2 regions of the Rhodococcus sp. NPDC049939 genome follow, and region 1 is predicted to be linked to the other one. Evidence: riboswitches for the same ligand, from Rfam matches in the RefSeq annotation. Region 1 holds a riboswitch; the other holds the start of a gene.

Region 1 (15,394 bases):
CCACCAAGCTGTTGCCGACCCGCCGGGCCCCGCTCGGCTCCACCGGGCCTGCTCCCCGCGATTCCCGGTTCTTGTGGCGGCACCGCAGCATTGCGGCCACGACACCGGCCGTGGTCGCCCGGATTTGTGCCCACCTCACTCAGGAACTCGATATCCCGGCCCGTTTCATGGTGCCGGTAGACCTCCGCCGTCACGATCCGGCGATTCGATCGACCGCGAATCTTGCTCTACCGCTGTTCGTCGACGTCAACCCCGGGGTCACGTGGCAGCAAGTCCACGCTCAGATCCTCACCCAGCTCGTTGACCGTCGCGAACTCGCCGAGATGGACAACGGCGGCCTCGCACGGCTTCCCGCACCGGTCACTCGTGCCATCGTCACCACAGCTCACCGTTTCGGTGCCCGTATGAACCGAAACCTGGTCTCGGCGATAGTCTCACACGCCGGGAAGATCGACCTGGACGAGCTGTCGGCGCCCGGCTTCATCGCCACGAGCGCGCGCCCCCTACCGGTGCACACCGGGCTCGTACCGATGTCGTTCGTCATCTCCGAAACAGGCTCCACCACCGAAGTCGGTGTCTCCTGCCGCGCAGGCGACGGCGTCAGTGAGCGCCTCGACGCGCTTCTCGACCGCCTCACTGACGCACTCTCCACACCTGACGCAGAGTCTGGGGCACCCGCCGCCGTCGAACCTGCGCTACCGACCCTCACCACGGCGCCGACAGCGGATACCGCCGACAGCCGGTTCCGCCGCCATGCTTCTGCCACCCCTGATGCCGTGGCGGTCAGCGGACCCGGCGGCGAGTACACCTACCGCCAGCTCGACGACTGGACCGACGCGATCGCGGCCACCCTTGCCGATCATGGAGTCGGCACCGGTGGGGTCGTCGCGATCCTCTCCGGACGCACCCCCGCGGCGGTGGCCGGACAGCTCGGCATCATGCGCGCCGGTGCGGCGTTTCTGGCACTGGACCCGAAGCACCCCAGCGACCGCCTCGCCGCAATCCTGGCCGACTCGGGTGCCCAGATCCTGCTGTCCGGGCGTGAACACCAGCACCTGATCGATACCGACATCCCCGTCTTGGATCTCGACGATCTCCCGACCCACACAGAATCACCGGTGACGACGACAATCAGTGGCGACGATATCGCCTATGTCACCTACACTTCCGGGTCGACGGGTCGGCCCAAGGGCGTCCTCATTCCGCACCGCGGCCTGGTCAACTTCGTCGATACCGCCATCGAGTGGTGGCACCTCGGCCCGGAGACCCGGTATGCCCACCACCACACCCCAGCGGCGGACCTGGCCTGTTGCGCGTTCTTCAGTTCCTTGCTGACTGGAGGATCGCTCACCCTTGTTCCCCAGGATATTTCGCATCTGTCGCTCGAGGAAATGCTGTGCGAGTCGGGTGCCAACACCTTCCTGTTCACCCCGAGCCTGCTCGAGACCATCCTCCGGCTGGGCATTGCCCCGCCCAGCCCACGCACGGTGATCATCGCAGGTGAACGCCTCCTGCCCGGACTCGCCGCGCGAGCACGCGAATTCTTCGGCCCCGGAACCCGACTGGTCAACAGCTACGGACCGGCCGAGATGTCCATCGCCTGCACCACCCACGTAATAGGCAGCGACCCGGACCCGAACGCGCCGTCGGTTCCCATCGGCCCGCCCTGCGCCAACACTCCCGTCTTCGTTCTCGATGAGCACCGGCAACCCGTTGCGCCAGGGGAGATCGGCGAACTGTATTTCGGCGGCCCGCAGGTGGGCCGCGAGTACCTCGGTCGCCCCGACCTGACCGCCGAGCGGTTCATCACCTTGCCCGGTGGCGAACGGGTCTACCGTACCGGCGACCTCGGACGGGTGCTGCCCGGCGAAACTCTCGATTTCGTCGGTCGTGTCGACGACCAGGTCAAGATCCGCGGCAACAGAGTCGAACCCGGAGAAGTGCAGGCCACCCTTGAACGGGTGCACGGAATAGACCGGGCCGCAGTCCTCGGCCGCCGGACCGAGTCCGGCGGCAACGCGCTCATCGCCTACGTCGTCGCACATACAGACGCCGACATCGATATAGTCGCCGTGCGCGAGCAGCTGGCAAAGCAGCTGCCTCCCTACATGATCCCGGCCACGATCCAGGTCGTCGACACTCTTCCCCTCAACGCCAACGGCAAACTGGACCTGGCACGCCTGTCGAGCATCCCGAACGCGGGCCAAGGGGAGTCCAGCGAATCACCGTCGGCACAGTCGGCAGGCGGCGAGGGAGAAGAGCTCGCCCAGATCGTCGCGATCTGGGCCGCGATCCTCGAAATCACCCCCGACAAGCTGACGCCGGACTCGGACTTTTTCGTGCTCGGCGGCGACTCGCTCGCCTCCCTCGAAATGCTCTCCAGGATCTCGTCCACCATCGTCGGTCCTGCCGGCGAGGCACTGTTCGTCAAGCAACTCGAGGGTCTTGTCACCAACATGACCCTGACCGAGGTACATGCCGCCGCGATGTCCGCGCGCGAGAATGGGGTCCGGGCATGATTTTCATCGGCGGAGGTTCTCTGCTCTGGCGTGCCGTCCGCTCCGCCGCGAATTCGGGCCACAGTGTCGATCTCGTCTGCGTCCGTCCGGAAGAAACATGTCCGGATGGGTTTCCCATCGCCGAAGTCGACGATGTCAATTCTGTGGCTGCGATGATCGAGGCAGCGTGCAGCGACGACGTGGTGTGGTCGATCAACAACCCGTCTATCCTGCGTGCCCCAGTTCTCGACCTCGGCCTACGGATCTACAACATCCACAACGGGCCGCTCCCCGCATACCGGGGTCTACCTGAAATCGCGATCACACACGCACTCCTCAATGATGAAACCCATTACGCAGCAACGCTCCACGAGGTCGACCGAGGTATCGACACCGGCGCCGTCCTCGATGTCGAAGAGTTCCCGATTTCACCGCAAGACCGGTTTCAAGAGGTGATGTTGACCGGACTGCGCGCCTGCCACACCCTGTTCGAACGCAATCTCGACCTCGCGGTATCGGCAACGCTCACGCCGGTCGATTCGCCCTCCTCCAGCGGCGGCTACTACGGGCGCGCACGCCTGAAAGAGCTGGCCAGTCATCGCGGCAATCCCGGCTTCGAACGCGCCGCCAACCTGGGTGTGTTCACCCACCTGTACCCCGAGCTGGCAGCCGCGCTCGCGGTACCTGCCACGACCGAAAGCGTGCACTCGTGAACTACTGGGCCTCGATAGTCTTGCGGCGGCGCTGGACGATACTGCTGAGCACCATTGCCATAGTTCTGCTCGCAGGAGCATGGGGCTCGTCCGTGATGAACAACCTGGGTGCGGGCGGCTACTCCGACCCGGGTAGCGAGTCCGTTCAGGTCGAGAAACTCCTGGAGCAGCACGTCGGACGGCAGACACCGGATGTGGTGGCCGTGTACACAGTTCCGGACGGCCACAGCATCGACGACCTGGGCGACGAAGTACACCGGAGCATCGATGGGATCGACGCCGAGCTGTTGGACCGCCCCGTAGTCACCTATTGGAACACCCCGATCGGCGCAGAGTTCCTGCGTTCCGAAGACAGCACCAAGGCACTGGCACTGGTATTCGCTGCCGGAGACGAGAACGAACGCCTCGCCGCGTTCACCGACATCGCACCGCACCTCACCGTGCCAGGTATCGACGCCGAGATCACCGGGTTCACTGCTCTCGCTCAGGAAATCAACGAACAGTCCGAGCGCGATCTGTTGTTCGCCGAGATGTTGTCACTACCGGTCACGCTCGCGGTTCTGGTCGTGGTCTTCGGCGGCCTCGTGGCCGCGTCCCTGCCGGTGGCCGTCGGATTCATGTCCATTCTCGGCGCACTGGCCTCGCTGCGGCTGATCTCCGAGTTCGTCGACGTCAACGTCTTCGCCGTCAACATCGCGTCCCTGCTCGGGCTCGGGTTGGCCATCGATTACGGACTATTCATAGTCAGCCGATTCCGGGAGGAGCTGGCCCGCGACGGCGCCGACGTCGAATCCGCGCTCACCCGAACTCTGAGCACTGCCGGGCGCACCATCGCGTTCTCCGCACTGCTGCTCATGTGTGCATTTGCCGGAACTTTGGTTTTCCCGCAAGCCGTACTCAAGTCTCTGGGATTCGGCGCCATGTCGGCCGTCGCCGTGGCCGCAGCGACATCGCTGACGGCACTGCCTGCGGCGCTCGCTCTGCTCGGCCACCGTATCGGGAAGTGGAGTTGGCGCAAGGACACATTCGAGCGAGGTGAGGCCAGGGCGCGGCGGTTCTGGGGGCGGATCACCAGCGCCGTACTCCGCCGCCCCGGTGCGGTGGCGTTCGGAATCGTCTCCGTGCTTCTGCTGGTCGCATCACCGGTACTCGGTGTCAAGCTCGGCGATGTCGATCACACCGCGCTTCCCCCGGACAGTTCCGCCCGTCTCGGCGCGGAGAGCCTGGCCGCGGAATTGCCCGCCGCCAACGGCGGAGTCATCATCCTCGCCCGCAGTACGGACGGCGCCACGCCCACCTCGGCCGCGATCAGCCAACTACATCGCGACGTGTCGGGAGTCGACGGCGTCACGGACGTCATCTTCGCCGGCAGCAAAGATGACATGACCGTCATACAGGCACGTCTCTCCGTTCCCGACCGTTCGCAGGACGCGATGAAGGTAGTGGAGCAGATACGCGGCCTCGAAACACCAGCAGGGATCAGCGTTCAGATCGGCGGCCTGACCGCAATCACCGCAGACGGCGTCGATGCCATCATCACCTGGCTCCCGGTGATGCTCGCCATCATGGCTATCGCCACATTCCTGCTGATGCTCCTGGCGTTCGGCTCGATCGTCCTGCCGATCAAGGCGGTTGCGGTGGCGTTCATGAGTCTGGCCGCGACATTTGGCATCCTCACGCTCGTGTTCTACGACGGCCATCTCGTCGACGTCTTCGATGTCAGCCAAGGACCCCTGCCGGCGGGAATGGTGGTCCTGGTGATCTCGGTGGTGTTCGGACTGTCCACCGACTACGAAGTGTTCCTCATCTCGCGGATGGTCGAGGCCAAACAGGCCGGCGCCACAACCGAAGAAGCGATCCTCGTGGGTGCCACCCGAACCGGCCGCGTTGTCACCGCCGCGGCAACACTGCTGATCCTCGTCACCGGTGCCTTCACTCTCTCGGAGTTGACGCCGATGCGGTTCATCGGAATGGCGATGATCATCGCCCTCGCACTCGATGCCACCGTGGTGCGGATGCTGCTCGTGCCCGCCCTGGTCAAGCTCATGGGTGAGGCCAATTGGTGGGGTCCTGCGTTCCTTCGAGCGCGGACTGCGGGCAATCGGGCAGCGGCCGACGACGGCAAGGCACAGTCAGCTGACGACGACCTCTCTGCGCTCGAGGTCAAGCACTGACGAAACACGCAGGCGGTGTACTGTTTGGCAAGTCACAATTGAAGACGCCGTGGACACGCAGCGGGAGAACCTCCATCTCGAGAGGTGCCGTAGGAGCAACTTCCTCCCCGGGAATCTCTCAGGCCCAGCACCGCAGCGAAGAGGCAACTCTGGAGAACAGCATCAGCTAGGCCGGTGCTTACCGAAGGTGAAGAGCTTGCCGCGATTGCGGTAGCCCAATCTCTCAGGTTCCAGGACAGAGCGGGGAGGTGTGCCCGATTCTTCGGCGATAGCCGACACCCCTGAGGAGGCCCTCGCATGACCCTTACCACGACCCCCGAGTCCCCGCTTCTCGCCGAGCATCGTGCGCTCGGCGCCCACTTCACCGACTTTGCTGGGTGGCAGATGCCGCTGAAGTACTCGAGCGAGCTGTCCGAACATCACGCGGTCCGCACCAAGGCCGGCCTGTTCGACCTCTCGCACATGGGGGAAATCGCTGTCACCGGAACGGAATCCGGCGCCCTCTTGGACTACGCGCTGGCCGGTGAACTCTCGAAGATCGCGGTCGGCCGGGCCAAGTACTCGCTCCTGTGCAATTCAGACGGTGGCGTGATCGACGATCTCGTCGTCTACCGACTCACCAACGAGCACTTCCTGGTGGTAGCCAACGCCGCCAACGCATCGGCGGTGTACCGCGAGCTGACGGCCCGCGCGGAGAACTTCTCGGCGACAGTCGACAACCAGTCCTCGGAAACCGCGCTGATTGCGGTACAGGGACCGTCCGCGCAAGACATCGTCCAGGCTCTCGTTTCCGGCCAGCAGGCGGAAGCGGTGGCTGAGTTGAAGTACTACGCCGTGACGCGCGCGGTGGTTGCGGATGTCGACGTCCTGCTCGCCCGCACCGGCTACACCGGCGAGGACGGATTCGAGCTCTACGTACCGAACATTCAATCTGTGCAGTTGTGGCGCGCGCTGCTCGATGCCACCACCGAGCGCGGGGGCGTGCCTGCGGGCCTCGCCTGCCGGGACACCCTTCGCCTCGAGGCCGGCATGGCACTCTATGGCCACGAGCTGAACCTGGAGACGAATCCGTTCGAAGCCGGGCTCGGTAGAGTGGTCCGCCTGAACAAGGACTTCGTCGGGCGCAACGCCTTGCAGCAACTGTCCGAGCAAGCCCCGCAGAAAGTGCTGGTCGGACTCGAGGGAGGCGGTCGCCGGGCCGCCCGCGCCGGCTACACCGTCCACGACGCCGACGGCGGGACGGTCGGCACGGTCACCTCCGGAGCCCTGTCGCCGACCCTCGGACACCCGATCGCGCTCGCATTCGTGGACGTCGCGCACCGCGAACCCGGCACCGCACTCACCGTCGACATTCGTGGCAAGAAGGAGCCGTTCGTGGTCGCCTCGCCACAGTTCTATCGACGCTCTTGAACGCATGCGTGCCCCGGGATCTTCTCGATCTCGGGGCACGCGTTGTTCAGCACGTCAGTTTCGAGTGGTAAAGGTCTTCGGAAGGAATCTATCGCCGAGCTCGACGGCGCCGATGACAACGAGAGCGATTGCAGCACTCCACCACCACGTCCAGTCGACGAACGCAGGTAGGAACACGGTAGCGGCTGCACCGACTCCGATGGTGGCAGCCCACAGCGGGCTTCTCCGGGGTCGACCGCTCGGTGGCTGGACGATCATGTTCATGGGCTCGAGCGGTTCGGGCATGGTTCTCCTGAGTTCCCCTCACTTGCGCCTGATGACGTCTGCTCCGCGTGCCCGGTACCAACTGGCCGCTCGAGGGAACGATACGCGCCTGGTCGCAATCCGAACCGCAACGCGGAGCCGCCGCTCGGTCGCCGTGCCTACCGGTCGTGAGGAGCGGGGCGGCGCACCAGAACGGCCAGTAACGCGATTATTCGGTAGGAATGATTCAGGTGTTTTGGGAAACGAATCAATCCCGGAAGCACCGCTCGAAGTAGTCGCGGTTCTGGAAGGACGGTGCAATGGAGGGATTCTCGGCACGCACGTCCGGCCTCGCGCACCCCGGGCGACGTGTACCAGGCAGCGGAAGGCTTCGCCGGTTTTCGGCCTCGCATTCGGTCTTGTTGTTCGCGTTTGCGTTCACTGTCATGGCCGATCCGGTGTCGTCGGTGGCATACGCGATCGAAGCGGCCCTGCGGGCGCTCGGCGGCGACCTCGGACTGCTCATGGCCACGATGGCGCTGGTAGTCGCAATCATCTGCCTCATCATCGTCAACTATCAAAGATTGGTCGCGCGATACCCCATGGGGGGAGACGCCGCCGCGGCAGCGGGTGATGCATTCGGCGAGGGATGGGCGTTCCTACCCATCGGGGCGCTGATCGTCGATTTCGTTCTGACAATCGCCATCAGTGTCTCTGCCGGAACATCGGCGATCATCGACTATGCGCCGGAATTATCCGGGTGGCGAATTCCGCTGGCGGTGGGACTGATTCTGCTCGTCGCGGGTGCTACCTGGTTCGGAAATCTGGGCCGGGCGGTCTTCGCTGTATTGACGGTTGTATTCATCGTGTTCGCCGTACTGGTGATCGTGGGTGCATTCACCACTCCAATGAACACCGCCGACACTGTCGCCCGGGCACCTCACACGCCCGCCCTGTCGATTGCCTTGGCGTTCCCAGTCGCGATGGCCTTGGCGACCGGAGTGGAAGCCCCGTCTTCGGCCATCTCCCAACTGGGCCAGCTCGACGACGACGGACGCCGCCGATTCGGCCAGATCACGTTGTGGCTTACGCTCGCAATCGTCGGCGGAATCACCATCGGCTTGACTGCAGCAACCGTTCATCTCGGTAGACACATCCCCGACACAGGCTCCACGCTCATCGCCGACGTTGCGAAAGCCTCGGTACCTCCACCCGTCTACGGTCTGTTCCAGGGTGCAACAGCCCTGCTCCTACTCTCGGCAGCGTCGTCGTCCTTTCAGGCCGGACCCGGACTACTGAAAGCACTCTCTCGCCGCACCGACGATTCCGGCCGGGAACTCGGGATTCTTCCGCGCCCGCTCGGTCGCACGAACCGCCACTACACCCCGTATTTCGGAGTGGTCGTATTCGCGATCCTGTCCCTCGCGATCACCACCGCCGGCGGGGCGCAAGATCAACGATTAGTGCTCTACTACGCCGTGGCCGTATTCATCAGCTTCCTGATGGGGCTGATCGCAATGGCGCGCTTCTCCCACCGAGAAGCCGAGACGGGCTGGTTGCTTGTCAATCTGTTCGGCGCTGCGGTCGTTGCGTTCACGCTGATTGTCAACCTGGCACGTGGCCGACCGATGGTGTCATTGGCAGCCTCGCTGCTGTTGGCCGCGGCGATGTACATCATGTGGGTACGACAGGGGCGACCACGAGGGATCGCTCACGCCACGGCTGCTGCTCATCGAGAGCAGATCCAGCCACCACACCAGGATCAGGAGCAAATGCCTTTGCAGCCCCAACCCGTGAGCGGCTCCGAAGATCCTGCCGGCGGCGCTTGACGCGGATACCGTTTCGCGCAAATACGTACGTTCGTATGCGGTTGCACCATAGCGGCATAGCTGGTGAGCTATGCCGCTACGCACGGCCAGCTGGATCTCAGCGCAGGTCGCGCCGCCGGAACGCGGTCAAACCCACCGCGATCAGCACTGCGGTGATGAGAAGCAGCCACAGAATCGGTGTTGCCTGGAACTCCTCGCCCGGCAGTTTGGGCGTGTGGCCGAACGGCTCGAGGTTGAGCACCGCCTGAGGGAACTGCGCGATCGATCCGACCAAGAAAATCAGGAGGAACGCCACCAACACTGCCCACGCCACGGGTGTGAACCGCGGCATCACACCGAACAAGAAGACCGTGACCCCTGCGAGCATCCAGATTGCAGGAATCTGCACAAGGGCCGCGCCGACGATGGCGGGCACGGCCCCTCCCACATCGTCGGTGGAAACGCCGTAGGCAAATCCTGCCGTCGCTCCGGCCACCACCACCGCGATCGCAGGTCCGAGCAACGCGAGAACAACGTGGCTCGCCGCCAAGCGGACACGGCCAACCGGGCCGGCAGTCACTGATTCGAGGCGTTGGGCGTTCTCCTCTGCGTACAGACGCAGCGACGCGGAGATCGCATACGCCGCCGCGACAATCCCGACCATCGTGAAGGCGTAGCCGATGAACGACTCTTCCAGCGACGCTGATCCACCCATCCGGGTCATCATGTCGCGAATCTCCTGACTGTCACCGAACTGTCCACTGATCCCGTTGGCAGCGCTGCCGATGAGCAGGCCGTACAGCCCGAGACCCACCGTCCAAGCCACGAACGTGCCCCGGTGCATCCGCCACGCCAGCCCGAAAGTTCCTGCCAGCGTCGGCGATGCGGTCGTGGGGCCAGGCCGCTCGGCAATCAGTCCTGCTCCGACATCACGACGCTGAATGAGAACATACGCCACCCAGACGAGTACGGCTGTCGCAGCAAGGCTGGGCAGCACTACCCACCAACGCTCGTCGGCGTACGGACGAATTTGCAGGGCCCAACCGAGGGGCGAGAACCAGGATAGTGTGCCCGAACCAGCATCACCCACCGCCCGCAACGCGAAAGCCGCAGCGAGCACCGCTAGCGCGACGCCGCGAGCGACGCGGGCGCCGGCACTCAGCTGCGCCGACACGGCGGCCACGCCGGTGAAGACCAGACCAGAGCAGGCCAGCGAAGCACCGAAGGCAGCTGATCCGGCCGCTGGAACGTCTTGCGTCAACAAGGTTGCTGTGCAGAGTATCCCAGTGACGGCCGAGGCACCGCCAGTCAAAATGAGCGCCGCGGTAAAACTGGCGTACCGTCCGACGGAAGTGGAGTCGAGAAGTTCAGCCCTGCCGTTCTCCTCCTCGGCACGAGTGTGGCGGATGAACGTGAGAATGACTGCCAGCGCGATCAGCGTGTAATAGATGCCCGCCTTCCACAACCCGACGGAACCCAGGCTCGAGCTGAATATCGGCCCGAACATTGCGATCTGCGCGGGACTGGCCGCTGTCGTCGCAGCGAACGTCGCGAGTTGGTCTGCAGTGGTGTAGATGGCGACGGTGCTGACGATATACGTTGCGGGCGTGGCTGCGAAGATCAGAATCCATAGCGGAAGAACAATCCGATCTCTGCGGATGAACAATCGCAGAAAGTGGAGTGTCCCAGTGAAATCCGATGCAGATGTCGGCACGGGTTCGACGGCCCGGGCGCGAGGAGTCGTGGCGATGCTCATACTGAGACCCTCTCCGATGTGTCGGACTTCGGGGCGTCATCGATCTCGTAGTGCTGGAGGAAGAGCTCCTCGAGAGTGGGCGGTTGACTGACCAGGCTACGAACACCGATTCCGCCGAGCACACGAATGAGCTCACCGAGATGTTCGCCGTCGACCTGGCAATTCAGCGTCGACCCGTCCAGATGAATATCTGCCACGCCCTCAATGGAACTCAGATCTCCCGGCTCGCCGATAAGTTCGGCCTTGATCGACGTGCTGCTGAGGTGCCGCATCGATGCCAGCGAACCGGATTCGACGGTCCGCCCGCCTCGGATGATGGTGACCCTCTCACAGAGCGCCTCCACCTCGGAAAGGATGTGGCTGGACAGCAGAACCGTCACCCCACGGTCACCGGCTTCGGCCACGCACTCGTGGAACACTTTCTCCATCAACGGATCCAGACCAGAAGTCGGCTCGTCGAGCAGCAGCAGGCGCGCGTTGGAGGAGAACGCCGATACCAGCGCCACCTTCTGTCGATTTCCCTTCGAGTAGGTCCGGCCCTTCTTCCCCGGATCGAGGTCGAAACGCTCGATCAGGTCGTGTCGACGGGTTTCGTCGAGCCCACCACGCATTCGCCCGAGAAGATCGATGGTTTCCCCTCCTGACAAGGAAGGCCAGAGCGTGACATCGCCTGGGACGTAGGCCATGTCGCGGTGCAGTGCGACCGCATCGTGCCAGGGATCCCGTCCGAACACAGTGGTCTCACCGCTGTCGGCTCGCAAGCTGCCGAGCAGAACGCGTATCGTGGTCGACTTGCCTGCGCCGTTGGGACCGAGGAAACCATGTACCTCACCCTCACGGACCTCGAGGTCCAGTCCGTCCAACGCGCGGGTTCGTCCGAACGTCTTCACCAGGTTGCGCACTTCGATGATCGGTCTCACTTCTGCTCCTCGGTGGTCGAATCGGGTTGTCTTGTCTCTGCGTCCTCCGACTGGGCGGCAACGTCTTCGGTGGCCAGGTAGGCATCGAGCATCGACGAATCGGAAAACAAGCCTTCCGAGTACAGCTCGAGAGCTGGCAACGCCAGGTCGCCGGCAAAGTCTCGGATTGCTTCGCGATAGTCGATCGGGGTGTCCCTGTGCATGCGCATCTGCATGTACAACAACATCGCGCCGACGTTGTTGAGGGTTAGATACCGCGCCCGGGCCGCCGGATCGCGGCTCGGGCGTACCTGACCGGATGCCACTCCCATTTCGAGATATTGCTCGGCGTCTTGGACCATTTGCTCGAAGAGGGATTCACCGAGTCCGTCGCCTGCCTGGAAGCTTCGCACGATGTAAGCGAAAAGCGGGGCATACTCGTCGATCTCGGCGAGGTCCTTCATTGCCTGGGCGGGGCCGGGCGTGGCGATCGCCTCCGCCTTGCGCCTGCGAATGACATCGAGGACGTACTTGTCACATTCTGCGCGAAGCCCGTCCTTGGACCCGAAGTGATGATTCACCAAGCCCGGCGACACCCCCGCTGCGGCTGCAATGGCCCGCAACCCAGCAGTGAAGCCGGACTCCGCGAACACTGCGATCGCAGCATCCCGAATCCGGGCGCGGGTTGTCAGATCACTCCGTGAGTCCCCCGCATCGTCATTCGTTAAACGCATGTTCAATACATTAAACGCATGTTTAATCCGGCGCAAGACGTTCAGGAAGCAAGGTTTCCGTCAGGCAGGAGATGCAGGCGACTGTGGTACCCAGAATCCGCGGATACCTGCGACACCATGGGCGCCATTGGTTACCGCGACCGCCAGATGATTCGGCGACATGCCCCCCAATGCGTAGACCGGCAGCGGGCATGCACGAGCGAGGTCGCGGAATCGGTGCCAACCCATCGGTGAGGCATCGGGGTGTGATTGTGTTTGCGCTACCGGGGAGAGGGTCACGAAGTCCAGACCCAGTGCGGCCGCATGGTCGAGCTGCTCAGCATTGTGGCAGCTCGCGGAGACCGGCCGATCGGCAGGGAGCGGCCGCGCGGAGGTGGCCATCAACTGAGCGGATTTCAAATGCACCCCACACCGGTCGATGGCCCGAGCTCCATCGACGTCGGCATTGATCATCAGCTGAATGTTCTGATTCAGTGGCCCAGCCGACACAACGGCGGCCATGTCCCGAACCTGGAACAGCGACCACATCGGGAGCCGGAGTTGGACGATGCAGGGGTCCGCAGTTCTCGCGTACTGCAACAACCCGGACAACTCGCCTCGTTGGTCGGGTGAGATGTCCGGTGGTGTGATGCGGTACAGCGCGGGCCATGCGCGAACGCCGGACCTCACGTATGCGCCCCTCCGATCGGAGAAACCTGTTAGGGCCTGTCACGACTGACAACCCGATGATATCGGTGGCCGTCGTCGTCTCGGTCGAACTGATGACGGTCGGGTTGTCAGTCGACCGACGTGCCGTCCGGCATGGTGGCCTCTGTGAGATCGGCACCGTCCAGGACAGCGGTGACGATGTTCGCCCCGGCCAAGTTGGCCTTCGCCAGGTAGGCGCTTGTCAGGATGGCGCCGGACAGGTCGGCATCACCGAGATATGCGCCGGTCATGTACGCGCCGGATAGGTTCGCTCCGGCGAGATCCGCGTACCCGAGGAAGGTTGACGTCAGATATGCCATCGTCAGGTCAGCATCCCGCAGACGGGCCCGCGTGAGGTACGCGCCGGTGAAGTTGGCATCGTGAGCGATCACGCCGGTCAGATCAGCTCTTGCCAGGTCGGCGCCGACGAGCTCGGCCGAGGTCAGGTCGGCGCCCGTGAGGCTGGCATCCGTGAGATCGGCTCCCGACAGGTCGGCGCCGGCGAGGTCCACGCCGGCCAGGTTCGCCCCCGCCAGGTTCGTCCCCGCCAGACAGGCGTCGACGAGGCTGACGCTCTCCGAGTCACCGAGCGCCCGAAGGGAATTCCAGGCGGCAATATCAGAGTGGAGCAGGCCGAGAGGATGCGTGTGTCCTGTCGATTTCATCGAACCCCCTATAGGAAGAACAGTGTTGGCGGCTCACCATCCGCCGAGGCAGTTGGCGTGCCGAGAAGATCGGTCCGTGGACGCTTTCGAGTCCCAAGGCGCTGGAGCCAAACCACTGATATCGCCCAGGAGATCGCGCTAGATCAACTCGCCTGAGACCGAGGATCAACGCCGCTCGTAGACCCCGCGAACGTACGCCGCCTGGCCGACGTGCTGAAGGTCGTCCGACACGACGCTGACGAGTCTTACCCCGCGAGAGACTGGAGGATCGAAGCTCTCATCCACGATCTCGTCGAGGTCGGACTCGCTGATCGTCTGCAGATACTCGACGGTGCGGGCATGGACCGCGTCCAAGTAGCCGAGCAGCAGATCGGTCGATGCCGTCACCAGGGGCACGTCAGCGGGAGGCTGGTCGTAGCCGATCTCACTCGTCGGGAACGGAAGGCCGAAGCGTTCTGCCCAGCCCGCCGAGGTCCAGACCTGCTCGCTACCCGCAACCCCCGCAACATGGTCGTCCTGCACACGAGTGAGATGCCAGACGAGCCAAGCGATGGAGTTGGCGTCCTCGTCCACCCGATATGTGAGGGCGTCGGCCGGGAGGTTGGACAGTGCCGCATGCACGTCCTCCTGGATGCGGCCGAATGCGTCAGTCAACAGGGCTCTGTGATCCACGATGGTCCTTTCGTCGCCTGGTCCACCGTTTCACTATGCGCCTGTCCCGTGCTGTTGGGTAGGGCGATGCCAAAACCCCGCCGGCACGTCAGCAGCCTAGTTGCGTCGCCAGATCCAAGAAATCCGAGGCGTTGATGTCGAATTCGTCCGAATACTCGATATCCGGGCTCGCATCCGCACCGAACTCGTCCGGGCGGGCGACGAATGCGGTCTGCATTCCGAAGGCGCCTGCAGCACGGATGTCGTACTTGTGGCTCGCCACCATCATCACTTCTCCCGGATCGCATCCCAGATAACGGCACGCCATCGCATACGTGCGCGGATCCGGCTTGAACGCCTTGACCATCTCTGCGGAAAATATTGCATCCCAATGCAATTGTCCGTGTCTGCTCATGTTGATGACGGCACACACATCGGCATTGGACAAAGCGGCTACGACGAACCTACCGTGCAGACGCGAAAGGCCCGTGGCGGCATCCGGCCAGGGGTCGAGCAACTGCCAAGCCGCATTCAGTTCCGCACGTTCGTCGGGGTCGATGCCGTCGAGTCCGTCCTCTTCGAGCAGCACGTCGAGCGATCTCCTGTAGACCGAGTCGACTGGTATCCACTTGTCCTCAGTGCCGCCGATGTCGGACGTGATATCGAAATACATAGCGCGCCATCGATTCACGAATTCCGACCAATTGACATCAGGGTATCGGTCACCACAGATTCGTTCCGCCTCGCGACAAATCGTGGAATGGAAGTCGGTGGCGGTTCCCTGAACATCGAACAGCAGAGCCCTCGGGTCTCCGACAGGTGTTGTGCTCACACACCCACGGTACCGACACACCCGGCTGCGGGAGTTCGGGAGACCGGCCGGCGGTGCACCCCTTTTCCACACACCACGCCAACCGTTCGTTGTAACGTCGTCCTGTCGGATCTGCCACGTCGAAGGAGCATGTCCATGACCTCTCGTCTCAATCCCTACATCAGCTTCGCAGGCAACGCCCGGCAAGCCATGGAGTTCTATCAGGGAGTCTTCGGTGGCAATCTGTCGGTGACCACGTTCGGTGAATTCGGAGTACCGGACGCCGAGAGTGCCGACAAGATCATGCACGCCATGCTCGAATCCGAGAACGGGTTCACGCTCATG
Region 2 (15,394 bases), on a different contig from region 1:
CCAGTGCTCGCGGGTGCGGTCGCCGCCGGACTCGGCGGTCTGCTCGTCGGCATGACGCTCGCGCCCACCCGATACGTTCTCGACCGCGTCCTGCCCTCACCTGGTGAAGGTCCCAGCGAGGAAAGCCAGCGCAAGGGCCACTTCACGGTGGACCTGTACACGACCACGACGAGCGGCGCCCGGTACACGTCACGAGTGGGGGCGAAGGGCGACCCCGGATACAGCGCCACCGCGGTCATGCTTGGAGAATCCGCACTGAGCCTCGTCCTCGGTGGTGACGCGCTGCCGGACGCCGCCGGGGTCCTCACACCCGCAACGGCTTTGGGTGACGTTCTGGTGAACCGGCTACGCGATGCCGGATTCGAGATCTCCGCGCGAAAACTGTGAGTCGATGGGCGCGTGCGGTGGATCGTCACCGCACGCGCCCACCTCCTCGCTTGCCAGACCTCACGCGCAACTCGGCTCTTCAGCAGCAGGTGCGAAAGCTCGCGCAGTCCGACACCCACACACGGTCCCGGAGTCCTCACCCGCTCACGCCCACTGCGGCGGCCCCTTCGGCTAACTCTCGGCACCCCCGGGCGCATCACTACACTGCTAGGGGAAACATCGGACAGCAGCAGGAGAAAGTACGTGGGGCAGCATCGCGACGACTCGCGCGCCAGAGGTATCAGCAAGGGGCCCGTGATCGCGCTAGGTCTGGTCGCCGTGCTCGTCCTGGGAGTAGTCTTCTGGTTCCAACTCCGCGACCGAATCACCCACCAGGGGATTGCTGCTGCCAACGCATGTGTCGAAGGTGACTCCGTGCTCGCGGTCGCCGCTGATCCCGACATTGCACCCCAGATCCAGACGCTCGCCGACCGCTACAGCGCAACTGGGCCGGTTGTCCGCGACCACTGCGTGACGGTGACGGTCACATCCGTAGCCTCGGATACGGTCCGCAATGCCCTGTCCGTAGGCATGAATGGCACCTGGGACACAGCCGTACTCGGTCCTCGCCCGGCACTGTGGATCCCGTCGAGTTCGCATTCGGTGAGTCAGATTTCAGAAGCCGGAGTAATCGACGGCGAGCCGCGCGGCCTGGCGACCAGTCCCGTGGTTCTCGCGGTGGGGCCGGACATCGAAAGTGCCCTGGCGGCAGCGTCCGTCGACTGGAACGATCTGCCGTCGCTGCAGAGCGGCAATGATTCCATTCCACCCCTCGGCATGGCACTTCCCGGAGGGCCAGGCGCGGAGAGCACCGAAATGGCAGTGGAATCCATCGCCGCCGCGGTTGCGGGTAGCGCGGCAGGCCCGGTGACGCCGGAGCAGGCGCGCTCCACACCAGTTACGTCCGCGCTCAGCGAGTTGGTACTCGGCTACGAAGCCGTTCCAGGAGCAAAGCCGACGACGACACGGGACGCGCTCACCACACTTGCTCAGCAGGGTGACCCGACCGCAGCCGGGATCCACGCGGTCGCCGCCACCGAGCAGCAGGTCTACCAGACGCTGCGTCAGATTCCCGGGACCGACCTCACCGCATACCTACCCCGGGGTGCGACACCCGTCGCCGATCACCCCGCGGTCATCCTGTCCGGTCAGGCGATCGACGAGACACAGAGTCGCGCCGCAGCACAGTTCGCGGACTTCGTGCGTCAACCCGAGCAGGCGCGAGTGTTGGCTGATGCAGGGTTCCGCGTCGATGGACTGGAACATCCCGGCGACACCACACTCACCTTCCCCAGTTTCGAATCCGCCCTGGTTCCGGCCGATGCCGCGGCCGCCACTGATTTGATGCAGGTGATCCAGAATCCGGTCATCGAACGCACATCGACGATCTTGCTCGACGTGTCCAGTTCGATGGGTGACCAGGAAGGATCCGCAACGCGCCTGGAGAACACAACGGCGGCTTTGATAGACCGGCTCGATCAATCCCCGGACACGTTGAATCTCGGGTTGTGGGAGTACAGCACAAACCTCAGCGATTCCCGGCCCTACAACATTCTCGTCGCAACCGGACCCGTCTCCGGAGGCGGCTACATCGAGGGAACCAGAAGACAGGCCCTGCGCAACCGGCTTGCGAGAGCGGAACCGGCTACCGGTTCCGCAACCTACGCTTCGCTCGAAGCCATTTACGAGAATGCAGTCGACGGATACACACCGGACCGTATCAACTCGGTCCTGCTCATCACCGACAGCGGCAATGATGACGACTCCGTCACCAGTGAGGCTCTACTCACGTCGATCGCCGAGACTTTTACACCTTCGGCGCCCGTGCGCATCGATATCGTGACGATCGGCCAGAATCCCGACCTCGAGACCCTGCAGATGGTGGCCGATCGCACCGGCGGCTCACTCGAGCAGATCGAATCCTCCGACGGCCCCGCATTGCAGATCGCAATCGACAAGCTCCTGTCATGACGACACTGCTGGCTTTCTCCGTATTCCTGGCGCTGCTCACGTGGTGGCTGCACCGCCGACTCGTTCGGGCCACTCGGATGCCCCGTCCGTGGTCGACCATCGTCGACGTCGTTCTCGTAGCTCTCTGGGTTCTCGCCACCATCGGTGTCGGCAGCGGCGACGTCTTCGACCCCGCATGGGCGCGTTTCCCTGGCTACCTGGGCTGGGTGTGGCTCGGCATCGGCTTCTATCTGGTACTCGGACTGGTTCTGGTGCTGCTGCTGTCACCGGCGACACGACTCGTCGGACGTCTGCGACATGCTGACAACGGTGAACGTGTCGACCTGTCCCGGCGGCGAAGTCTGCGTCTGGCCACCGCTCTCGTCGTGGTAGGTGCTGTCGGTGCCGCGGGCTTCGGAGCGTCGGCGGCCGCCCGCCCACGGATCGTGCAAGTGCGGGTGCCGTTGCGGCGCCTTCCCGTCGAGTTCGACGGCGTTCGCGTAGCCCTCGTGTCCGACCTCCACGTCGGGCCGGCGCGTGGAGTCGGATTCACTCGACAGGCAGTCGACCTGGTGAACTCCGAGAAGCCGGATCTCGTCGCGATCGTCGGTGATCTGGTAGACGGGACCGTTGCCAAGGTCGCACCCGATCTCGAGCCGCTCGCAGACCTCGAGGCCCCGCTCGGAGTATTCGGCGTCAGCGGCAATCACGAGTTCTATGCCGACGACGGTGGCCGGTGGCTCGATGTGTGGGACCGTCTCGGCATTCGCACCCTGCGCAACGAACACACGACAATCACCCGGGCAGGTGCGGCCATCGACATCGCGGGCGTCCACGACTACACGAGCCCAGACCCATATAAGCCCGATCTTCACGCAGCTCTTTCCGGACACGACCCATCGACATTCGTCGTGCTCCTCGCTCATGAGCCACGGCAGGTTCTCGAGGCCTCCGATCTGGGAGTCGACCTGCAATTGTCCGGCCACACACATGGTGGGCAGATGTGGCCGGTTCGCTATCTTGTCACGCTGCAGCAGCCTTCGGTATCGGGCCTCGACCGGATCGGCGACACCGTCCTCTACACCACGCGCGGTGTGGGTGCGTGGGGTCCGCCCGTGCGGGTGGGGGCCCCGCCGGAGATCACGATCCTCGAACTCGTGCGCGAGGACTGATCCGGCAGGGCCCCACTGTCAGGCTCCTTCGAACGCCGAGATCGGTGGGCATGAGCACACCAGATTTCGGTCGCCGCGTGCACCGTCGATCCTCCGCACCGCAGGCCACACCTTCGGCCTGTTCTTACCGCGGGGGAACACGGCTGTCTCGCGGGAGTACGGGTGGTTCCACTCGGCTGCGATGCACCCGGCTGTGTGCGGGGCCCCGCGCAGTGGGTTGTCGTCCACCGGCCACTCCCCCGAGCCCACGCGGTCGATCTCGGCGCGGATCGCGATCATCGCCTCGCAGAACTCATCGATCTCCTCGAGATTCTCGCTCTCGGTTGGTTCCACCATCAACGTGCCCGCCACCGGGAAACTCATGGTCGGTGCGTGGAACCCGTAGTCGGCGAGGCGCTTTGCGACGTCGTCGACAGTCACACCGGTGTCCTTGGTGATCTGACGCAGGTCGAGGATGCACTCGTGCGCCACCATTCCGCCCTCGCCCGTGTAGAGCACGGGAAAGTACTCGTCCAGACGACGTGCGATGTAGTTGGCCGAGGCGATAGCGGTGAGGCTGGCCCGGCGCAGGCCCACGGCACCCATCATCCGGATGTACGCCCAGGTGATCGGCAAGATCGATGCACTGCCGTAGGGGGCTGCGGATACCGGGCCGGCAGTGCCGAGTTCGGGGGCGAAGGGGTGACCCGGCAGAAACGGCGCGAGATGCGAGCGAACACCGATCGGACCGACGCCCGGGCCGCCGCCGCCGTGCGGTATGCAGAATGTCTTGTGCAGGTTGAGATGGCTCACGTCCCCGCCGAAACGGCCAGGCCGGGCGAGTCCGACGAGAGCGTTGAGGTTGGCACCATCGACGTAGACCTGCCCGCCGGCATCGTGGACTTCAGCACAGATGTCAGCGATCTCATGCTCGTACACCCCATGCGTCGACGGGTAAGTGATCATGATCGCAGCCAAGCGTTCGGCATGATCTGCGATCTTCGCCCGAAGATCGTCGACATCCACATCTCCGTTGGGACGGCATGCGACGACCTCGACGCGCATGCCTGCCATCACAGCGGATGCGGCGTTGGTGCCGTGCGCACTCGACGGGATGAGGCAGGTGTCTCGATGGTCGTCGTTGCGGCTGAGGTGATAGTTGCGGATCGCGAGCAATCCGGCGTATTCGCCCTGACTCCCAGCGTTCGGTTGCAGGCTGACCGCGTCGTAGCCAGTCACTGCCACAAGCCAATCCTCGAGGTCTTTGATGATGCGGAGGATTCCGGGGGCGTCCTCGGTAGGCGCAAACGGGTGCAATCCAGCAAACGCCGGCCACGTGATTGCTTCCATCTCTGCGGCGGCATTGAGCTTCATGGTGCACGAACCGAGGGGAATCATGCTGCGGTCGAGTGCGATGTCCTTGTCCGACAGCGCCCGCAGGTATCGCATCATCGCGGTCTCGGTGCGGTACCGGGTGAACGCTTCGTGTTGCAGGTAATGAGAGCCGCGGAGTTGCGCATCGGGAACAGGAATCCCTTCCTGCGAGACTGCGGCGCCGGCGCCACCGAACGCAGCCAGCACCGTTGCCAGGTCGGCCTCCGTCGTGGCCTCGTCACAAGAGATACCGACATGATCAGTGTCGACGAACCGGAGGTTGATCCCCGATGCCTTCGCCCGGGCTACAACGTCCGCGGCTTGGCCCGGCACGTGCACGAGAACAGTATCGAAGAATTGATCGTGAACCACCGTGACGCCCAGCTTCCGCAAGGCAGCCGCAAGAGAATGTGCCATGTTCGCAACGCGCACAGCGATGGCTTTCAGTCCCTCGGCACCGTGATAGCTGGCGTACATGGCCGCGAGAATCGCGAGCAGTACCTGCGCAGTACAGATGTTGGAAGTCGCCTTCTCCCGGCGAATGTGCTGCTCACGAGTCTGCAGGGCCAGGCGGTAGGCCGCGTCACCGTCGGCGTCGACAGAAACACCCACCAAACGTCCCGGCAACTGGCGGGCGTGTTTGGTGTGCACGGCGAGATAACCGGCGTGTGGGCCGCCGAAGCCCATCGGAACACCGAACCGCTGGGTGGTGCCGAAGCACGCATCCGCACCGATCTCTCCGGGAGGTGTGACAAGAGTGAGGGCCAGCAGGTCGGCACCGACGGCCACCAGGGCGCCGCGCTCGTGGGCCGCGGCGATCGTGCTGGTGTAGTCGACGATACGTCCGGATGCTCCGGGTAGCTGCCCGAGAACACCGAAGAAGTCACCCTCCGGCAGTCCCTCGGACAAGTCCGCTACCACGATCTCGATACCGAGGGGCTCCGCTCTCGTCTCGATCACCGCAAGAGTCTGCGGGAAGAGGTCGGCGTCCACCACGAACCTAGAAGACGTGCTCCTGCTCGCCCGTCGAAGTAGGGTCATCGCCTCAGCGGCGGCGGTCGCTTCGTCGAGCATTGACGAGTTGGCGACCTCCATGCCGGTGAGGTCGGCAACCATCGTCTGGAAATTGAGCAGAGCCTCGAGGCGACCCTGACTGATCTCGGGCTGGTAGGGGGTATAAGCCGTGTACCAGGCCGGATTCTCGATGATGTTCCGGACCAGGACGGGCGGGGTGAGGGTGTCGTAGTAGCCGAGTCCTATCATCGACTTCGCCACCGTATTCTGCGCGGCCAGCGCAGATAGTTCGGCCAGCGTCTCATGTTCGGATACCGGCGTCGGCAATGCGTCGAGACCGTCAGCGATTCCACGCGAAACCCCGTCCAAGATGGCGGCGGGAACCGCCTTCGACGCAAGATCGTCGAGCGACTCAGCTCCGATCAGTTCGAGGATGTGCGCAAGTTCCGCAGCATTCGGGCCCACGTGACGGTCGGCGAATGTACGGCTTCCAGCGTCGATCACGACAACTCCCAGCAGTTCGGAGGATCAGGACACGCACCGCCTGGCGGTACGTCCCTCCCCCTCTGTCGCCTGCTCGGGTCGAGCGCCTGAGAGATTCGGTGCCGTCGTTGGCGATGACGACCCTTTCCCCGTCGGCGGGTGGGTGCTCCCACCGCTTTCCAGAGGCGTCGGAGCCCGCACGGTCCTGTCTGCCTGAGAGATTGACGGGGAGGTATTGCTCCTTCGGCGTCCGGACCCCCACAAGACTGCTGACAGTGCATGCGGTGCCCGAAACTCTCCCGCACGGCGTCGACGCAACATCAGTCTATGCCAGGCCACTGACACGGTTACGCGCGGCGCCTTCTGTAGTGGACGCGCCGACTAGCCCGTCTTGCGGTTCGCGCGATTCTTCCTGCGCGACGCCAACTCGTCCTCCGGGCTCTGCTCGCTCTCGCCGCCATCGGCGCGCTCTGCGGGGAAATCGGCTATGGTGCCTGTCAATTCGCGCATCGCACCGCTCACCGCGATCCCGAACACGCCCTGTCCTCCCTGAAGAAGGTCGACGACTTCCTCGGGCGATGTGCACTCGTAGACCGTGGTCCCATCCGAGAAGAGTGTGATCCTGGCCAGATCCCGAACACCACGCCTGCGAAGGTGATCGACGGCCACGCGGATGTTCTGTAAGGAAATTCCCGTATCGAGCAGGCGCTTGACGATCTTGAGGACAAGAATGTCTTTGAACGAGTACAGTCTTTGGCTGCCTGAACCCGCAGCGCTGCGAATGGATGGCACCACCAAAGACGTGCGAGCCCAGTAATCAAGCTGACGATATGTTATGCCCGCGATCTGGCAGGCGATGGGGACGCGGTATCCGACAAGGTCGTCAGGCACGGTATCGTCCGGAAAGAGACCCGGTTGGATCTCTTCGGAGCTGAATTCCGCCCCGGCAACGCTGTCGCCGGGCGCAAGATTCAGCGCATTTTCCTGCGGCCGATCTCCCAACTGACTACTCCCTCTCGCACGTTGCACTGAACCCAACGATCAGCGCGTCTGTGACGCGCGCAGTCAATGTTCGCGGCGCATACACCACAACCACATTCGACAGGCGCGAGCACCACCAGTGACATCGAGCAAGTCCGTACCCCGAACCTATTCAGCGTACGCCCGACCTAATCCGCACGGCAGAAAATCGATCTGCACGACGGAAAATCACTACAGCGAACGCTATGACTCCGGCTAGTCGGGGTCAACGCAACGCGCCGAGTGAACCTGAACCGTTACTGCCCTGCCCAAGCGTTGGTCCGCCGCCGACCTAACCGTCCGTAGCCTTGAAGTCGTCAGGTGAAACCGACTCGAGAAATTCTTTGAACTTCTCGACCTCGTCCTCACGCTCGTCCGGCATGACCAGACCCGCCTCGCTGAGGACTGCTTCGTCGGCGAAAATCGGGACCCCGATCCGGAGTGCGATGGCGATCGAGTCCGAAGGCCGAGCCGAGACGCGAATGTTCTCGTCGAATACGAGGTCGGCATAGAACGTGCCCTCGCGGAGGTCGACGATACGAACTTCCTTGAGGGTACGACCGAAGGCTTCGATCAGGTTCTTGATCAGGTCGTGAGTGAGTGGACGTGCCGGCTCGACACCCTGCTGTTCGAGAGCGATCGCCGTGGCCTCGGTCTGGCCGATCCAGATGGGTAGATACCGTTCGCCCTCGGATTCGCGCAACAACAACACGGGTTGATTTTGGGGCTGCTCGACACGAACGCCGATTACGTGCATTTCGCTCATCGCGTCTGCCTCCGCCCTTAGATCATTCGTACCCGGCACACCATGCCATATCAGGATTCTATTCGATTCGTGCCCACGCTTCGACCGTACAGCCGTTCGAGCACAGCGCTGTTGGGAAAACCGAGATGGGAACGGGCACCGAGTTCACGTCATCGGTCGAGCGCGCCCCGAACCGCCGACTTCACCAGACAGGTGTGCAACGTCAGAGAAAGCGCCGCCAATTCACGCACCATCTCCTCTGCCCTGTCGCGCGCCCCCTCGTGACGGCCTTTGGCAACTGGTCCGGCGATCTGCGCGACCAATGCTGCCTCTCGATCGGCTGCGAGCTTGAATGCCCTCAGGTGCCTCACTTCGAGCCCGAACGCTGACATCGCCTCAGCCGTCCGCGCAAGTGTCACCGCATCCTCGTCGAAGAAGCCCGCCGGCCCGGGGACGACCAGACCTGCTCGGATCAATTCACCCAGGAGTTTCTCGTCGATTCCGGCACGAGCGATGAGATCAGCACGGGTGATCCGAACTTCACGGTCAGTCAGGAACTCTTCGGGCGACACCACGCCCGGAGCCACCGTAAGGGCACGCGGCCGGCGCGGCGAAGAATCGCCGCCGCCGACCGTCGCAGCACTTACGTCAATGGCTTCGAGTTGTTCCTTGATGACCTTCAGCGGCAGATATTGATCTCGCTGCGCTGTCAGCACGTAACGCAGCCGTTCGCAATCTGCGATCGAGAAGCGCCGATATCCCGAGGGTGTGCGTTGAGGGCTGATGAGACCCTCGGCTTCGAGGAATCGGATCTTCGAGATCGTCACATCGGGAAAATCGGGGCGTAACCGGTCCAGCACGGAGCCGATCGACATTCCCGATTGCGCCTGCTGCCGCGCGGCGGTCACTGGCTACCTGCACCCGCTGACGTCTCGCCGATCTGCGAACCACCGGCGGTGGCCCGAGGCCCGGTCAAGAAGACCAGTCGGAACTTTCCGATCTGGACCTCGTCTCCGTTGGCCAGCACAGCCGAATCGACCGGCTCCCGGTTGACGTACGTGCCATTGAGGCTTCCGACGTCGACCACCTGAAACTCGTCTTCCTCCTGACGGAACTCCGCGTGACGACGACTGACAGTCACGTCGTCGAGGAAGATGTCGCTGTCTGGATGCCGTCCGGCCGACGTCGTCGGCTGGTCGAGCAGAAAACGCGACCCTGCATTCGGGCCTCGCTTGACAACGAGCAGAGCCGAGCCTGCGGGCAGTCCCTCCACACCCGACACCGGAGCTTCCGGAGCCTGGCTCGTCGAGGAGTTGTCGAGCTCATTGAGAAAGTCCGCGCGGAAGACCGACGTCGTTTCCGCCGGCGTCTCCCCGAATACCGCGTCGTTGCCGTTCTCGCTCACCGTTTCTCCTCCTAGTTCGATCATCCAGCAAGATTCGCTGGACTACGCAATGCCACTGGGTACTACATAATTCGATCTCCCGTGCACATTTACCTCTGCGCACACTGCCACGACCACGCTCAAACTACGGACCTGCACCCCGACCCGGCATATGCGTTCACTTCGACCGTACCCTGCACACGCCCGCGCGTGTAGCGGGTCGGGCGGCCGAAACCCTACCAACCGGTATTCAGGTAGCACTTCTTCCGGCGGTCCCGGTATCGGGGCTGCAGGAGCCTTCCGAATCCGCTCGAGAACCGCTCCGTGGGTCCGCCGTAGACTATCCGGCCGTGATATCTGCATAGCCGACGGCGTCCAGCATCTGCGCCAGGGCCGAGTCGAGCGCTGCCTCGTCGTCGACACCGAGGTCGACCAGCCACCCGTCTGCGTAGGGCGAGGAATTCACGAGTTCCGGACGATCGTCCAAATCAGTGTTGGCCGCAACGACTTTCGCGGTCAGCGGAGCGAAGATATCGGACACGCTCTTGGTGGATTCGACCTCTCCGAGAGAATCGCCCGCCTTCACCTCCTCGGCGACCGCCGGAAGCTGCACGAACACGACGTCGCCGAGTTGGGACTGTGCGAAATCAGTGATACCGACGCGTACCGTCGTCGGCCCAGTCCGCTCGACCCACTCGTGTTCGGGGGTGTACCGACGATCGGCGGGAATTTCGAGCTCACTCACAGAGGCTTTCCTTTCGATGGCAATCCGCGGGCGGATGGGGATCAATTTTCTGAAAGAGCGTATTGGCGAGGTTTCGTCTCTCGCAAGGCGGATATCGTGACCTGCTGTGATTGTTCGATCTTCAGCTGTCCACCGCTGCGCGCGACGGTGTCGACCACACCTCCTGGAATGTTGAGAGCCGCCGCAAGAGTAGGCGGGTCCCCGATGGCGACGACACCGTAGGGAGCGCTCACCTGCCGACCGTCAATCGAAATGTCACCGGGCGATCCCGATACCCACGAGTCGACGCCGATGCGGATCGGTGCACTTCCCTCGCCCCGGATCTGTATGGCCTCGACTCCCGCCGCCCGCAATTCCTGCACGAGGTCGAGAAGAACCTCCGACCCGACCCCCTTGTTGGGGTCTGTGATAGTCATCGTCACGCCGGGTCCGGTGGCCGGGGCGATGCCGACCTGAATCGACAGTGCTGTCAACCGCGCCTGCGCCTCATCGAGTGCAGCCTCCGAACTCCCCCCGTGTTGCAGGGTTGTCAAGGTCTGCTCCAGCGAGGCGATCTCCTGTCGAAGAGCCGCCTCGCGCTGGTTCAGCGTGTCCAGAACGACCAGAAGATCGGCGGGACTCGCCGTGTCGAGGCTGTCTCCGGAATCTGTGCTCTTCACCTGCGTCACGATTGCCACTCCCAGCCCCGCGATCAGGATCGCGGCAAGCAGCGCGAAGACAACTTGCGGACGCTGCGGGGCCGCCCCCTGGCCTCGGCGCAGCTCATGTCTGCCCTCATATCTGCTCACAGTTCGCTCACGCCCCGAACAGGCGACGCCGCAGTGCTGCCGCGTTGCCGAAGATCCGGATGCCCAGTACCACCACGATTGCTGTCGACAGTTGCGTTCCGACGCCGAGTTGATCACCGAGCCACACGATCAGCGCCGCCACGAGCACGTTGAACGCAAAAGACACGACGAACACCTTCGAGTCGAAGATCTCGTCCAGATATGCACGCAGCCCGCCGAACACCGCGTCGAGCGCGGCCACTACGGCGATTGGCAGGTATGGCTGCACCGAGTCCGGCACCTGCGGGCTGAAGATCACCCCGAGTGCGATTCCCACCAGCAACGCGACCGCCCCGTAGATCGCAGGACCGGCCTTCACCAACGTCTTCACTTGTGCATTTCCTCCATCCGACTGCCCGGTGCCGACTGCACAGTCTCACGACTGCACAGTGTCACGGTGCTCCCACCGACCGGGCCGCTCGCATTTCACGTACAGGGGCACCGGGCAGGTGGAGATCGTCAGCCTCTGCCACAGAAAAACCGGCACCGTACAACTGCGCCACGCCCGACATCCGCAGATATGCGTCGCTGACCACGAATCCGGTCTGCAGTGGGCCCGGCGGACCAATCGCCGACACCACGTAGGGCGAGAAGACCGGCTGATTGTCCACCAGCATCGCACCACCTGCCTGCCTGATCGTCACCGCTGGTCCGATCCGCACGTCGCCGACCGCGACAGCCTCCGCGCCGCTCGCCCACAGCGAGTTGACCACCGACTGGAGGTCGCGATCGAGTACAACAGACTTCCCTTCGACACTGCGCTGAGACGAATCCGAGAGGTTGCGCCGAGCTCGAGGGTCCGTCAGGGTGACCGTCAACCCTGGACCCTGGACCGCCTCGACGGCAGCATCACCTTCGAGTTCGCGAAGCTCATTTAGCAGCGAAGCTCCTCGTGCGTCGCCTTCCAGCGCCGCGTCGCGAGCATCATCGACTCGCGACGTCAACGTGTCGCGAGTAGCTGCGAGGGCGCCGACACTGTCCTCGACATCATGAACCTTCCGCAGAATCTCGGTTCGAACCTGTGCCGTTGCCGGAAGTCGTTCGACAGCCTGCCGGTAGGCGACCGACAGGACCAGGCCGACCAGCAACGCACCGACCACGATCCAGACCTGCCGACCGCCTCTCGACGATCGGAAATGGCCTTTTTGCCTGTCTCGCGCCGCAGCCCGATATCCGGGGTCCAAATGATCGTTCATGAGCGATTTGAGCAGCGACGGCACCGGATTCCTGCGAACGCCGGAATCTGTCCGTTTCATCAGCGGACCTCTCGTCCATTGCCCACCCCGCCGCGCACCGGAACCGTCCGCATCACGTCGAGCGCATTCACTACGTAGAGCAGACCGGTCCAGACATACAACACCGTGCCCCAGATCAGGAGTGCAGAGCCTAGCGGCTGCGCCACGGTTGCGATACTCCAGTCACCTTGCGCAGCCAGGATCGTGGGCAGCGCGAACATGAGGAGGAAAGTCGCACCCTTTCCGAGGTACATCACCTCTGGGGCTGGCAGGCCGCGTCGGCGGTAGACGACGAGCGTGAGAGCGAGAATCGCGTCCCGACCGATCAGGATCGCTGCCACCCACCACGGGATGAATCCACGTACGACGAAGGTCACCAGCGTCGTGACGACGTAAAGGCGATCGACGAAAGGGTCGAGAAGCGCACCGAGTCTCGACGACTGGTCGAGTACCCGAGCGAGCTTGCCGTCGAGCCAGTCGGTGAATCCGCTGACGATCAGGATCGCGAGCGCCCAACCATCGGACTGTGTCACCAGTAGCAGGTAAACGAACAGCGGGACACCGAGCAGTCGAACCACGCTCAGAACGTTCGGAACGGTCACAATCCGGTCCGACAGCGCAGCGTCCCCGTCCACCGAACTCACCAAGTCCTCCCCAGCTTCGATTGCCGCATCCGCCTGCGGATGATCGTCGCACCGCCACCGCTACTCTTCCACAACGGGTGGTCGGCCGGTCCACAGCGCGTTGCTGCTCAACCCGTGTCGCCGGAGAGGTCGACAACTATCGAAGTGGGATCGGGACGCGAGCGATGGAATCTGCGGTCAAACTTCCCAGGTACAGCCACCCGTCGTGCTCACGCACGCCGGTGATCGGCGAATAGCTGCCCTTCCCGCCACGGAGGCTGCGCACGATCTCGCCGTGAGCGTCCAGCGCGATCACCCAGCCGGCGTGCTCGGGGTCGGGTTGGACGGCGTCGGGCAGATTCGCCACCGCAATCCTCAGCGTCGGGTAGGGCGCGATCATGTCCAACAGCTTCATCCGCGGGCTGTACAGCGCGACCCAGAACAGCCCGTCCGGTGTCTGGGATGTCATGTTGTCGGGGATTCCTGGGAGATTCTCTGCGAACAGCGAAGTGCAACCTTCCGCCGGACCGGTGAGATCGACGCGGGAAATTTGGTAGGCGCCGGTCTCTGCGACTAGCACGAACGACTCGTCCGAGGCCAGCCCGACGCCGTTGGCGAACTGGAGTCCCTCCGCCAGCAGATCAGTTTCTCCCGTGCGGGGGTCGAGGCGGAGGAGTCGACCGGTCCCCCGGTGCTCGAGGAGGTCGTAGCGGTGATCGGCAATCGTGAAGCGCGCTGAGGAGTCAGTAAAGTACACGGCGCCGTCTCGGCCCACCGCCGAGTTGTTGCACGCTACGACCGGACGTCCCGCCGCTGATTCCGCCAGGACCTCCACTCGACCCTTCTCATCGACCCTCAGCACACCCCGCTCGGCATCGCAGACCAAAAACCTTCCGTCGTCGAGAACCTCCACGCCGAGTGGCCGTCCGTGGGTATTGGCGAGTTCAGCGGCCCGGCCCTGATCGTCGAACCGCCAAATCCGCCCGTCGTTGCCACCGGTAATCACCCGGCCGTCGTGATCGACGGCGACATCTTCGGGGCCCTCGCCGGAAGGGAGCGCCCACCGATGCGCCTCGTCGAGGGCGCTGTTGGGTGCGAGCAGCCCTGTGAGCGGCGGCGGTGTGGGGGCGTGCCACCGAACTGGGTCGACACCGGTGCGGTCGAGCTTGCGGGCAATCGTCTCGAAGATGGTCACAGAAGGTGAGATTAGTCGCACGAACCAGCCGGATGTGGCGTTACGTCAACCGACAGGGCGAAGTGGCGTACCTGAGCGTTGAGATCGTTCGAGCGCTCAACTGGAATTTACGGACACCCGATCGAACTCCCCGGCCTTCAATTTTGCCCAGTACTGGACGAACTCGGGGCGGATGACTCGAGCGAGGAAATAGAGCCCGATGACATTGCTCACCGCCATGAGGAAGAAGATCGAGTCGGCGAAGAGGATCACCGCTTCCAGGGCCGACGCCGCGCCGATCACGGTGAACACCAGAAATATTCCCTTGTACACCATTTCGGCTGTACGGCTGTCGCCGAACAGGTAGCCGAATCCCTTCATCCCGTAGAACGAGTTGCTCAAGATGGTGGAAAAGGCGAACAGTAGGACCGCCAGCGCGAGCACATAGGGAAACCATGAGACCACGGATTCGAACGACCTCGAGGTCAGCGTCACTCCATCGACGTCGAGGGCGTCAGCATCCCGAAAGACACCGGTGACGACGATCGTCAGCGCCGTCATCGAGCAGATCACGATCGTATCGATGAAGGGTTCAAGGGACGCGACGAAGCCTTCGGTAGCCGGACGATTCGTCTTGACCTGAGAGTGCGCGATCGGCGCATCGCCGACACCGGCCGAGTTCGAGAAGGTTGCCCGCTGGAACCCGACGATCAGCGCTCCGATCGCACCGCCCGCGACCCCCTCGGGTGAGAACGCACCCGCCACGATCTCGCCGACCGCCGCGGGAAGCGCGCTAAGGTTGACGACTATCACGACCAGGCACCCGAGAAAGTAGATGACCGCCATGACCGGCACCAGCACGCTCGTCACGCGGGCGATCGACTTGATTCCTCCGATGATGACGGCGGCGACAACTACAGCCATGGTCAGTCCGATGATCCAGCGATTACCGCCCAGTGCGTTGCCGAGCGCCCCGTCCCCGGCTACGCTCACTAGCTGCGCGGTGGCCTGATTCGCTTGAAAAGCGTTGGTGCCCAGTGCAGCCAACATCATGCACAAGGCCCATGCGGATGCCAGCACCAATCCGAGCCGACGAAACCCGATCTGGGCCAATCCGTGACGCAAGTAGTACATCGGCCCGCCGGACACCGAGCCGTCATCGTGTACCTTGCGGTATTTCACCCCGAGCATGCACTCGGCCATCTTCGTGGACATGCCGACGAAGCCGGCCAGCACCATCCAG

Evidence for each region. A riboswitch is a leader RNA that binds a small molecule or an ion and turns the genes downstream of it on or off. The one in region 1 is predicted to bind glycine.
Region 2: linked by a shared signal. The riboswitch ahead of gcvP (aminomethyl-transferring glycine dehydrogenase) and the one ahead of gcvT (glycine cleavage system aminomethyltransferase GcvT) in region 1 are both predicted to bind glycine.

Annotation. Positions count from the first base shown of each region.
Region 1 is NZ_JBFAMC010000006.1:85,740-101,133, reverse strand. Features, by position in the region: gene AB0I57_RS18750 (non-ribosomal peptide synthetase) at 1-2,519, shown strand, start outside; gene AB0I57_RS18745 (formyltransferase family protein) at 2,516-3,211, shown strand; gene AB0I57_RS18740 (MMPL family transporter) at 3,208-5,385, shown strand; glycine riboswitch at 5,437-5,528, shown strand; gene gcvT (glycine cleavage system aminomethyltransferase GcvT) at 5,683-6,795, shown strand; gene AB0I57_RS18730 (hypothetical protein) at 6,850-7,080, opposite strand; gene AB0I57_RS18725 (amino acid permease) at 7,359-8,867, shown strand; gene AB0I57_RS18720 (ABC transporter permease) at 8,965-10,602, opposite strand; gene AB0I57_RS18715 (ABC transporter ATP-binding protein) at 10,599-11,522, opposite strand; gene AB0I57_RS18710 (TetR family transcriptional regulator) at 11,519-12,235, opposite strand; gene AB0I57_RS18705 (thiamine phosphate synthase) at 12,296-12,904, opposite strand; gene AB0I57_RS18700 (pentapeptide repeat-containing protein) at 13,012-13,587, opposite strand; gene AB0I57_RS18695 (DinB family protein) at 13,753-14,259, opposite strand; gene AB0I57_RS18690 (haloacid dehalogenase type II) at 14,348-15,070, opposite strand; gene AB0I57_RS18685 (VOC family protein) at 15,206-15,394, shown strand, end outside.
Region 2 is NZ_JBFAMC010000001.1:2,062,513-2,077,906, forward strand. Features, by position in the region: gene AB0I57_RS09145 (saccharopine dehydrogenase NADP-binding domain-containing protein) at 1-387, shown strand, start outside; gene AB0I57_RS09150 (substrate-binding domain-containing protein) at 631-2,397, shown strand; gene AB0I57_RS09155 (metallophosphoesterase) at 2,394-3,548, shown strand; gene gcvP (aminomethyl-transferring glycine dehydrogenase) at 3,567-6,419, opposite strand; glycine riboswitch at 6,589-6,710, opposite strand; gene AB0I57_RS09165 (MerR family transcriptional regulator) at 6,780-7,373, opposite strand; gene AB0I57_RS09170 (bifunctional nuclease family protein) at 7,711-8,184, opposite strand; gene AB0I57_RS09175 (MerR family transcriptional regulator) at 8,334-9,071, opposite strand; gene AB0I57_RS09180 (FHA domain-containing protein) at 9,068-9,568, opposite strand; gene gcvH (glycine cleavage system protein GcvH) at 9,888-10,292, opposite strand; gene AB0I57_RS09190 (DUF881 domain-containing protein) at 10,334-11,080, opposite strand; gene AB0I57_RS09195 (DUF1290 domain-containing protein) at 11,088-11,450, opposite strand; gene AB0I57_RS09200 (DUF881 domain-containing protein) at 11,512-12,375, opposite strand; gene AB0I57_RS09205 (CDP-alcohol phosphatidyltransferase family protein) at 12,375-12,998, opposite strand; gene AB0I57_RS09210 (SMP-30/gluconolactonase/LRE family protein) at 13,135-14,172, opposite strand; gene AB0I57_RS09215 (alanine/glycine:cation symporter family protein) at 14,269-15,394, opposite strand, start outside.